Regions from separate parts of the Pseudomonas sp. GL_117 genome, predicted to be linked through region 2. Evidence: riboswitches for the same ligand, from Rfam matches in the RefSeq annotation. Region 2 holds a riboswitch; each other region holds the start of a gene.
The links. A riboswitch is a leader RNA that binds a small molecule or an ion and turns the genes downstream of it on or off. The one in region 2 is predicted to bind cobalamin.
Positions count from the first base shown of each region.

Region 1: linked by a shared signal. The riboswitch ahead of AC3ISR_RS18940 (ABC transporter substrate-binding protein) and the one ahead of AC3ISR_RS12000 (CbtB domain-containing protein) in region 2 are both predicted to bind cobalamin.
Region 3: linked by a shared signal. The riboswitch ahead of cobO (cob(I)yrinic acid a,c-diamide adenosyltransferase) and the one ahead of AC3ISR_RS12000 (CbtB domain-containing protein) in region 2 are both predicted to bind cobalamin.

Region 1 is NZ_CM174418.1:4,181,131-4,184,396, forward strand. Features, by position in the region: gene AC3ISR_RS18930 (aldehyde dehydrogenase family protein) at 1-379, shown strand, start outside; gene AC3ISR_RS18935 (hypothetical protein) at 546-989, opposite strand; cobalamin riboswitch at 1,060-1,253, shown strand; gene AC3ISR_RS18940 (ABC transporter substrate-binding protein) at 1,371-2,381, shown strand; gene AC3ISR_RS18945 (FecCD family ABC transporter permease) at 2,378-3,266, shown strand, end outside.
Region 2 is NZ_CM174418.1:2,665,379-2,668,644, reverse strand. Features, by position in the region: gene cobW (cobalamin biosynthesis protein CobW) at 1-701, opposite strand, end outside; cobalamin riboswitch at 795-994, opposite strand; gene AC3ISR_RS12005 (hypothetical protein) at 1,555-1,701, opposite strand; cobalamin riboswitch at 1,734-1,934, shown strand; gene AC3ISR_RS12000 (CbtB domain-containing protein) at 2,032-2,220, shown strand; gene AC3ISR_RS11995 (CbtA family protein) at 2,232-2,930, shown strand; gene AC3ISR_RS11990 (cobalamin biosynthesis protein) at 2,927-3,266, shown strand, end outside.
Region 3 is NZ_CM174418.1:4,435,144-4,438,409, reverse strand. Features, by position in the region: gene AC3ISR_RS20110 (PQQ-dependent sugar dehydrogenase) at 1-1,280, opposite strand, end outside; cobalamin riboswitch at 1,380-1,614, shown strand; gene cobO (cob(I)yrinic acid a,c-diamide adenosyltransferase) at 1,695-2,306, shown strand; gene AC3ISR_RS20100 (cobyrinic acid a,c-diamide synthase CobB) at 2,303-3,266, shown strand, end outside.

The DNA of each region.
Region 1 (3,266 bases), 1.5 Mb from region 2:
CCATAAAGTCGCCGGTGCCGGCAACTACTATGAGCCGACCGTACTGGCAGGCGTCACCGACCAGATGACCTCGTTCAAACAGGAACTGTTCGGCCCGGTAGCCTCGATCATCACCGCCCGCGACGCCGACCACGCGGTAGCGCTGGCGAATGACAGCGAATTCGGCCTGACCGCGAGCATCTTCACCACCGACGCGGCGAAGGCGCGGGATATAGCCAACCGCCTGGAAACCGGCGGGATTTTCGTCAACGCCTTCAGCGTATCCGACCCTCGGGTGGCGTTTGGCGGGATCAAGAAAAGCGGCTTTGGCCGTGAACTGTCGCACTTCGGCGTGCGGGAATTCTGCAACGCGCAGACCGTGTGGCTGGACCGCAAATAACCCCCCGGCCGGGCTGACACCCTTGTAGTGAGCGGGCTTGCCCGCGCTGGGTGGCGAAGCCGCCCCAAACCCAGGCAACTCGGTCTTTCTGATACACCGAGTTGCTTGGATTTGGGGCGGCTTCGCCACCCAGCGCGGGGCAAGCCCGCTCACTACAAACCGGTGGTCACTGGGTATTGATGAAGTGAAACCGCGCCTGGGCCTTCTCAACCGCGTGGCGCACTTTGTCCTGCTGCGCCTCACTGCCCGCGTAGTAGATATTCATCCCCTGCAAACCGAGGCCTTCGCAGGCGTTCTCAACAACCGCCACGTCGATTGAACTGCGCGCCCCAATGATCAAGAACCCACTGTCGCCCAGGCGCTGGGCGTTGAGCAGTTCCTGCCTGAGTTGGCCGGCATTCGCGCCGCCGCCCAGGACAGTCGCCAGCATGTCGCCGATCACACCATGGCTGGCGATCTTGACGCTGTGCAAACGCACCTTGTTGGCGCCGGCAGGCAGCGACATGACATGGGCAGTGGCGGCCTCGTCGAAAATCTGCGATTCGCTTTTACCCTGGGTCGCACAACCGGCAAGCAGGGTGATCAGGGCGAGGGCGACTAAACGTTTCACTGTATTTTCCTTGTAGGGGGCGGTTCCGTGGCCGCGCATCATAAGAGACACGCGCCCTCACGTCCAAGATCGACTACCATACCGCGCCGGTTCCCCAACGGGACTAATAGGGAATCCGAAGCGCGGCCACCCGCGCCAACCGGAACTGCCCCCGCAACTGTAGGTGCTGAGCCTGCTCCCCACTGCCACTGGACGCTGTCCGGGAAGGCCGGAGCGTGGCGATGACGCATCAGTCAGGAGACCTGCCGGCCAAGCGTTATCACCAACCGGCGGGGTGTCCGGGAAGGGCATCCCTGGCCTGCCGGACCGGCAGCGTTCATGGCTGTATTTCCACTACCGTACCGCCCCAGCTCCCTGTACGGTCCCAACGGAGATTGCCCCATGCTGCCACGCGTTACCGCCCTGCTCACCGGCCTGAGTGTTTGTGCCCTGGCCCACGCCGCGCCGACTGACTACCCGCTGACCCTGGAAAACTGCGGCAGCACCCTCACCTTCCAGCAAGCACCGACGCGCAGCGTGACCATCGGCCAGGCCGCCACCGAGATGCTTTATGCGTTGGGCGTGGGCGACAAAGTGGTCGGCACCTCACTGTGGTTCAACAGTGTGCTGCCGCAGTTCAAGGCACAGAACGAGCGCATCGAACGCCTGGCCAACAATGAGCCGAGCTTCGAAGCCGTGATCGCCAAGCGCCCGCAGTTGGTAGCGGCCGAGCTGGAATGGGTGGTCGGCGCACAAGGCGTGGTCGGCACCCGTGAGCAATTCCACGAGCTGCAGATCCCCACCTACCTGCTGCCCTCCGACTGCGAAGGCAAGGACAACCTGGTGGGCGCCGACGGCACGCGGCTGGAGCCGTTCCGCATCGAGACCATCTACAAAAGCATCAGCCAACTGGCGGCGATCTTCGATGTGCAGGACCGCGGTCAACAGTTGAACGACGAACTCAAGGCGCGCCTGGCCAAGTCCGTCGCCACCGTGCAGAGCAAGGGCCTCAAGCAGGCCAGCGCACTGGTGTGGTTCTCCAGCGCCGAGCTGGCCAGCGACCCGTATGTCGCCGGGCACAAGGGCATTCCCGAATTCATCCTGCAAACCCTCGGCCTGCGCAACGTGGTGCAGTCCGATGAAGAATGGCCCGCCGTGGGCTGGGAAACCATCGCCAAGGCCAACCCGACCTTCCTCGTCATCGCCCGCATGGACCGCCGCCGCTACCCTGCCGACGACCATGAAAAGAAACTCGCCTTCCTGCGCAGCGACCCAGTCACCCGCAACATGGATGCGGTAAAAAACAACCGCATCATCATCCTCGACGCCCTGGCGTTGCAGGCCAGCATCCGCATGTTCGACGGCCTTGAGCAACTGGCCACGGCCATCGACGGCTACGACCTGCCGAAATGATTCGTGCCCTCCTCGCCCTGGCCCTGCTCCTGGCCGCCGTGCTCGCCGGCGTGGCCATCGGCGAAACCGCCATCTCGCCGCAGGTCGTACTTCAGGTGCTGGCCAATAAACTGTGGGGCGCCGGCTACGTGCTCGACCCCATCGACGAAGGCGTGGTGTGGAACTACCGCCTGACCCGCGCACTGGTCGCCGCCGCCTGCGGTGCCGGGCTGGCGACCTGCGGGGTGATCCTGCAATCGCTGCTGCGCAACCCGCTGGCCGACCCGTACCTGCTGGGCATCAGCGCCGGCGCCTCGACAGGTGCGGTGCTGGTGGCGCTGATCGGGGTGGGCGGCGGCTTGATTTCATTGTCGGCTGGCGCGTTTGTCGGCGCGATGGCGGCGTTTGCGCTGGTGATTTTGTTGGCGCGGGCCAGCGGCTCATCCAGCGGCACCGGGCAGATCATCCTCGCCGGCATTGCCGGTTCGCAGCTGTTCAACGCACTCACCGCATTCCTCATCACCAAATCCGCCAGCTCCGAACAGGCGCGCGGCATCATGTTCTGGCTGCTGGGCAACCTCAGCGGCGTGCGCTGGCCGTCGGTATGGCTGGCGGTGCCAGTGGCGCTGGTGGGGTTGGCGGTGTGCCTGTGGCATCGCCGGGCGCTGGATGCGTTCACCTTTGGCACGGATTCGGCGGCGTCCCTGGGCATCCCGGTGCGCCGTGTGCAATTTGTGCTGGTGGGTTGCGCGGCGTTGGTGACGGCGGTGATGGTGTCGATTGTCGGCTCCATCGGCTTTGTCGGCTTGGTGATCCCCCATGCCGTGCGCCTGCTGCTCGGCACCGGGCATTCACGCCTGCTGCCGGCCAGCGCCTTGGGGGGTGCGTTGTTCCTGATTGCCGCGG
Region 2 (3,266 bases):
GAGCCCGCGCCCAGGCCAATCAACACGTCCAGCGGCAGACGGCCGCTGCTGGCTTCGACGATCTTCACGGCCGGCGGCAGCTCTTCGGCGACTTCCAGGCGCACACGGGCCAGGTCTTCCGGGCTGATCAGGTCGGATTTGTTGAGGATCACCAAGTCGGCGCTGGCCAGTTGGTCGGCGAACAACTCGTGCAGCGGCGATTCGTGGTCCAGGTTCGGGTCGAGTTTGCGCTGGGCGTCGACTTGGTCCGGGAATGCGGCGAAGGTGCCGGCGGCCACGGCTGGGCTATCGACCACGGTGATCACCGCGTCAACCGTGCAGGCGCTACGGATTTCCGGCCATTGGAAGGCTTGTACCAGGGGTTTTGGCAAAGCCAGGCCAGAGGTTTCAATGAGGATATGGTCGAGGTCGCCGCGCCGGGCAACCAGCTCGCGCATCACCGGGAAGAACTCTTCCTGCACGGTGCAGCACAGGCAGCCGTTGGCCAGCTCGTAGACACGGCCGTTGGCTTCTTCTTCGGTGCAACCGATGGAGCACTGCTTGAGGATTTCACCGTCAATGCCCAACTCGCCGAATTCGTTGACGATCACGGCGATGCGACGGCCCTGGGCGTTGTCGAGCATATGGCGCAGCAAGGTGGTCTTGCCCGAGCCAAGAAAGCCGGTAACGATGGTGACGGGGAGTTTGGCCAGTGTTTTCATCGGATGCCCTTGGGGGCGGGCATACGGGACGATAGGCCCTGCGACAGTGCGCAGCAGCGGATTTCGTCACCGGATCACCCCGCCCGGTTGAATTGAAAAATCGATTGCGAGGCAGGTCTCCTGGCTTGGGGCTTGCAGATCTTGCGACCGGCGCTGGCTGCGCCTTCCCGCCTTGTCGGCAGTGGCGTGGCAGTCAACTGGACCCTTTACAGTTGCGGGGGCAGCCGCGGCTTGAACCGCGTTCCCTTCTTAGCTTCGGCCTGGGCCGAAGAACCTCGAGGGTGCAAGGCTACGCAGTGCTTGGGGGATGGTCAATGATGGGGTTGGGTTCGTGTACATATCCGATATTTAGGTAACGGCGACTCCTTACGGCAGCTCACTTTAGGAAAGAGCCCAAAAGTAACCAAAGGGCTCTTGCCCCAATACTCGGCACCTCGCCCAGGCTCGGTGTGCCCTTAATCCGACATGGATTTGGGCGGCCTGACAGCCGGCCTGATCGAGAAAGCGGGCGGGCTCCCCTGTGGGAGCTGGCTTGCCTGCGATGGCATCAACTGGGTGCGCCTGATGTACCGAGGCGCCTGCATCGCAGGCCAGCCAGCTCCCAAAGTCGAGGGTGAACACCATAAAAAACACCGGTCGGCTCCAAGGCCGCCGCGCTCTGGCTTTTGATCTCACTTGCCCCGTTAAACACGCTGGCCGAACGCAGGCTTGAATCCGTGGGCAACCCGGCAGGACGCCGGGTTAGCCGTCCTGGGCCAGGGATGGCCGATGACGGCGGCCCACGGATTCAAGCCGGAGTGAGGGCACACCGAGCCTGGGCGAGGTGCCGAGTGTTGGGGCAAGAGCCCTTTGGTTACTTTGGGGCTTTTCCAAAGTGACCCGCTGTAAGAGCGGAACCATAAGCCGCCGTTACCGAAGAAACGGATATGTACCCCACCACCACCACCACCACCACCACCACCACCACCACCACCACCACCACCACCACCAAAAACCACATCCCAATTGACTCCCCTCCCACCCCCATGCTCTCCTACACATCTTGTTTCGGGTGCCCTGCAAAGGGTGAAACGGGAAACCGGTGACTCATGTGCGCATGACAGTCCGGTGCTGCCCCCGCAACGGTAAGCGAGCGAAACGTCATATCCACTGTGCCCAAGGCATGGGAAGGCGACGTTTTCAGGCATTGAGCCCCTCGCAAGCCCGGAGACCGGCCCGAAAAAATCAGATAACAAACCCGCGGTGGGCGGGCGCTGTTCAGAACCCTGCGTGCCTGGCTCGCGGGGTTTTCATGCGCTCGTTTCACCCAGACACCTGAAAGGGACGCGCCATGTCGATCATCAGCAGCACCTCGCACTCCGCCAGCCGCACTTCTACCCTGAGCCAACGCCTGACCGCCGCCATCGGTGCGTCGATCCTCGGCGCGTGCCTGGTGTATTTCGCCGGTTTCTCGCATATCGAGGCGGTGCACAACGCTGCCCACGATACCCGCCACAGCGCCGCGTTCCCGTGCCATTGAGACCTGCCGAAATGATCAAGCGTATTGCGCAAACCGCAGGGTTCAGCGGACTTTTGGCCGCCCTGCTGCTGACCCTGCTGCAAAGCTTCTGGGTCGCCCCGCTGATTTTGCAGGCGGAAACCTTTGAAAAAGCCCCTGCCGAGGTGATGCACGAGCATACCGCCGGCACCGCTGCCCATACCCACGACGCCGAAGCCTGGGAGCCGGAAAACGGCTGGCAGCGCGTGCTCTCTACCACAGGTGGCAACCTGGTAGTGGCAATCGGTTTCGCACTGATGCTCGCCGGCCTGTACACCCTGCGCGCGCCAACCCGCACCGCCCAAGGGCTGCTGTGGGGGCTGGCTGGTTACGCGACCTTCGTACTGGCGCCGACCCTGGGGCTGCCGCCTGAGCTGCCGGGCACGGCTGCCGCCGACCTCGCACTGCGCCAGACGTGGTGGATCGGTACCGCAGCGTCCACCGCGGCCGGTATCGCGCTGATCGTATTCGGTCGCAACTGGCTGCTCAAAGCACTGGGGGCGGCAATCCTGGTGGTTCCCCACGTGATTGGCGCACCGCAACCGCAGGTGCATTCGATGCTGGCCCCAGAAGCGCTGGAAGCGCAGTTCAAGATCGCATCGCAGTTGACCAACGTGGCGTTCTGGCTGGCCCTGGGCCTGATCAGCGCCTGGCTGTTCCGCCGCAACCGTGACGATCAATACTCGGCATGACCCTGGTGGCCGGCCTGGGCTGCCAGCGGGGTTGTGATGTTCACACCCTGCTGAGCCTGTTCGACGCCGCCCTCGCCGAGGGTGGTATCGAGCGCCGGCACGTTACGGCCTTGGCGAGTATTGATCGCAAACGCGATGAACCCGGATTACTCGCCCTGGCCGCGCTGCTGAATCTGCCACTGCACTGCTTCAGCGCGGCCGGGCTAGGGGCTTATGCCGACCGCCTGAGCCACAGATCCGCTGTCGCTTTCGCCCATACCGGCTGCTACGGCATCGCCGAAAGCGCCGCCCTGGCACTGGCCGAGCACCTCACTGGCGCCCCTGCGCGCCTGCTGA
Region 3 (3,266 bases), 1.8 Mb from region 2:
CCCACGTCATCCGCCACCAGCAAATCCCCCTGCTGATCAATCACCACGCCCACCGGCCGGCCCATGGCTTTCTCGTCTTTGTCGAGGAACCCGGTCAGCACATCCACCGGCTGTCCCTTGGGCTGGCCAGCCTCGAACGGTACGAAGATCACCTTGTAACCACTGTGGGGCTTGCGATTCCACGAACCATGCTGGCCGATGAATGCGCCATTCGTGAAAGGGGCGGGCAATTTGCTGTTCTCGGCAAACGTCAGTCCCAGCGAGGCGGTATGCGGGCCTACGGCGTAGTCTGGTGCAATCGCCTTGGCCACCAGGTCGAGGTTTTGCGGATTGACTCGCACATCCACATGCTGCCCGTAGTAGCTGAACGGCCAGCCATAGAAGGCGCCATCCTGAACCGAGGTGATGTAGTCCGGCACCAGGTCGCTACCGATTTCATCGCGCTCGTTCACCGCCGTCCACAGCTTGCCGCTTTGTGGTTCCCAGGCCATGCCGTTAGGGTTGCGCAGGCCCGAAGCGAAAATGCGGTGCTGGCCGCTGGCGCGGTCCACTTCCCAGATCGCCGCCCGGCCTTCTTCTGCCTGTAGGCCGTTTTCCCCAACGTTGCTGTTGGAGCCTACGCTTACGTACAGCTTGCGGCCGTCTTTGCTCGCCACCACGTTCTTGGTCCAGTGGTGGTTGATGCTACCGCCGGGTAGGTCGACCACCTTGGTACCGGCTGCCTTGATCGCGGTTGCTCCCGGTTGGTAGGGGAAGCGCAGCAGCTTGTCCGAGTCCGCCACATACAGATCATTGCCCACCAGGGTCATGCCGAAGGGCGAATTGAGGTTTTCAAGAAATACTGTCCGGGTCTCGGCGATGCCATCGTGGTCGGCATCGCGCAGCAACGTGATGCGGTTCGGGCTAGGCACGCCCGCACCGGCTCGGCCCATGACCTTTTCCATCACCCAGCCACGAATGCCCTTTGAGTCATCGGGTTTGGGCGGCGCATTGGTTTCTGCCACCAGTACGTCGCCATTGGGCAGCACATACAGCCAGCGCGGGTGGTCCAGGCCCTCGGCAAACGCCGCCACCTGGGTGCCCGCGGCGGGAGTTGGCTTCGCACCCGCAGGCCACCCTACGGCTGGTGCGATGTTTACCGTGGGGATCAGGGTCTTGTTCGGCTCCGGTAGCTTGGGGGAAGGCCCGGTTCCGTCAGACACTTGCAAGGTCGAACTTTCACCGCAGGCGGCGAGGGCGCCTGCGAACATGATCAGTAGGGCAAGTCGGGTCTTGTGCATGTTTTTCTCCTGGGTACCTGCAAGGGTAGAGGCATGCAGCGGTCCGATGGTTCAAGTGCGAAGCCGGCTTTAATTGACGCTCCACCCCCAACCCTCTACCCTTCGCGACTTGTTCCAGGTGCTCTGTGACCCACGGGTCGACCGAGTGAAACAGGGAAGCCGGTGAGTGAGCGCACTTGTACACAGTGCTGCCGCGATCCCGGCGCTGCCCCCGCAACGGTAAATGAGTCAAGACCCTGCTTTCTGCCACTGTATCGCCCCGCGATATGGGAAGGCGCAGCGTCGGCGATCGCCACTCATGAGCCCGGAGACCGGCCTGAAACATCCAACAGCATCACGGTGGGCGATGCTTGGCTGTCTGTTTTGTCTTTTTCCTGCCCGCCGTTTTTTGTCCAGCCCCAACGGAGAGCTGCCATGACCGATTCCCCTGAACGCGACGAACGCCACCTGGCGCGCATGCTGCGCAAAAAAGCCGTGATCGACGAGCGCATCGCCAACTCGCCCAACGAATGCGGTTTGCTGCTGGTGCTCACCGGCAACGGCAAAGGCAAGAGCAGTTCTGCGTTCGGCATGCTGGCTCGGGCCATGGGCCACGGCATGCAGTGCGGTGTGGTGCAGTTCATCAAGGGGCGCAACAGCACGGGCGAAGAGCTGTTCTTCCGCCGCTTCCCTGAGCAAGTGCGTTTTCACGTCATGGGCGAAGGCTTCACCTGGGAAACCCAGGACCGCCAACGTGACATCGCCGCCGCCGAAGCCGCCTGGGCGGTGTCCCGCGAGCTGCTGCAAGATCCCGCCATCGGCCTTGTCGTCCTTGACGAACTGAACATCGCCCTCAAACACGGCTACCTCGATCTGGACCAAGTGCTCAGCGACCTGCAAGCCCGTCCGCCGATGCAACACGTGGTGGTCACCGGCCGTGGCGCCAAGCCCGAGCTGATCGAAATGGGCGACACCGTCACCGAAATGGGCATGCTCAAGCACGCGTTCCAGGCCGGTATCAAGGCACAGAAGGGCGTCGAACTTTGAATCAGCCCCGTCATTGCCCGGCCGTCTTGATCGCCGCACCGGCATCCGGCCAGGGCAAAACCACCGTCACCGCCGCGCTCGCCCGTTTGCACCGCAACCTGGGACGCAAGGTGCGCGTGTTCAAATGCGGGCCGGACTTTCTCGACCCGATGATCCATGAGCGCGCCAGCGGTGCGCCGGTGTATCAATTGGACATGTGGATGGTGGGAGAGCAGGAAAGTCGTCGCCTGTTGTGGGAAGCCGCCGGCGAGGCTGACCTGATCCTCATTGAAGGCGTGATGGGCCTGTTCGACGGCACGCCATCCAGCGCTGACCTGGCGCGCCACTTTGGCGTGCCGGTGCTCGGTGTGATCGACGGCACCGCCATGGCCCAGACCTTCGGCGCCCTCGCGCTGGGCCTGGCGCGTTATCAGCCGGACCTGCCGTTCGCCGGCGTGCTGGCCAACCGCGTAGGCACGCTGCGCCACGCACAATTGCTCGAAGGCAGTCTGACCGAAGGCCTGCGCTGGTACGGCGCGCTGTCCCGCGAGACCGGCATCGAATTGCCCAGCCGCCACCTGGGCCTGGTACAAGCCAGCGAACTGAATGACCTCGACCTGCGCCTCGACGCCGCCGCCCAAGCCCTGGGCAGCAGTTGCGAAGTCGCATTGCCGCCGCCGGTGACGTTCGCTGCGCCGCAGATCATTGAGGCCGAGCCGTTGCTCAACGGCGTGCGCATTGCCGTGGCTCGCGACGAAGCCTTCGCCTTCACCTACGGCGCCAGCCTCGACCTGTTGCGGGCGATGGGCGCCGAATTGCACTTCTTCTCGCCGATCCACGACCGCGAATTGCCTGACGCCGACAGCCTGTATCTGCCGGGTGGTTACCCGGAATTGCATCACCAGGCGCTGTCGGAAAACACCGCGATGCTCGATGCGATCCGTGCTCATCACGCTGCTGGCAAACCGCTGCTCGCCGAGT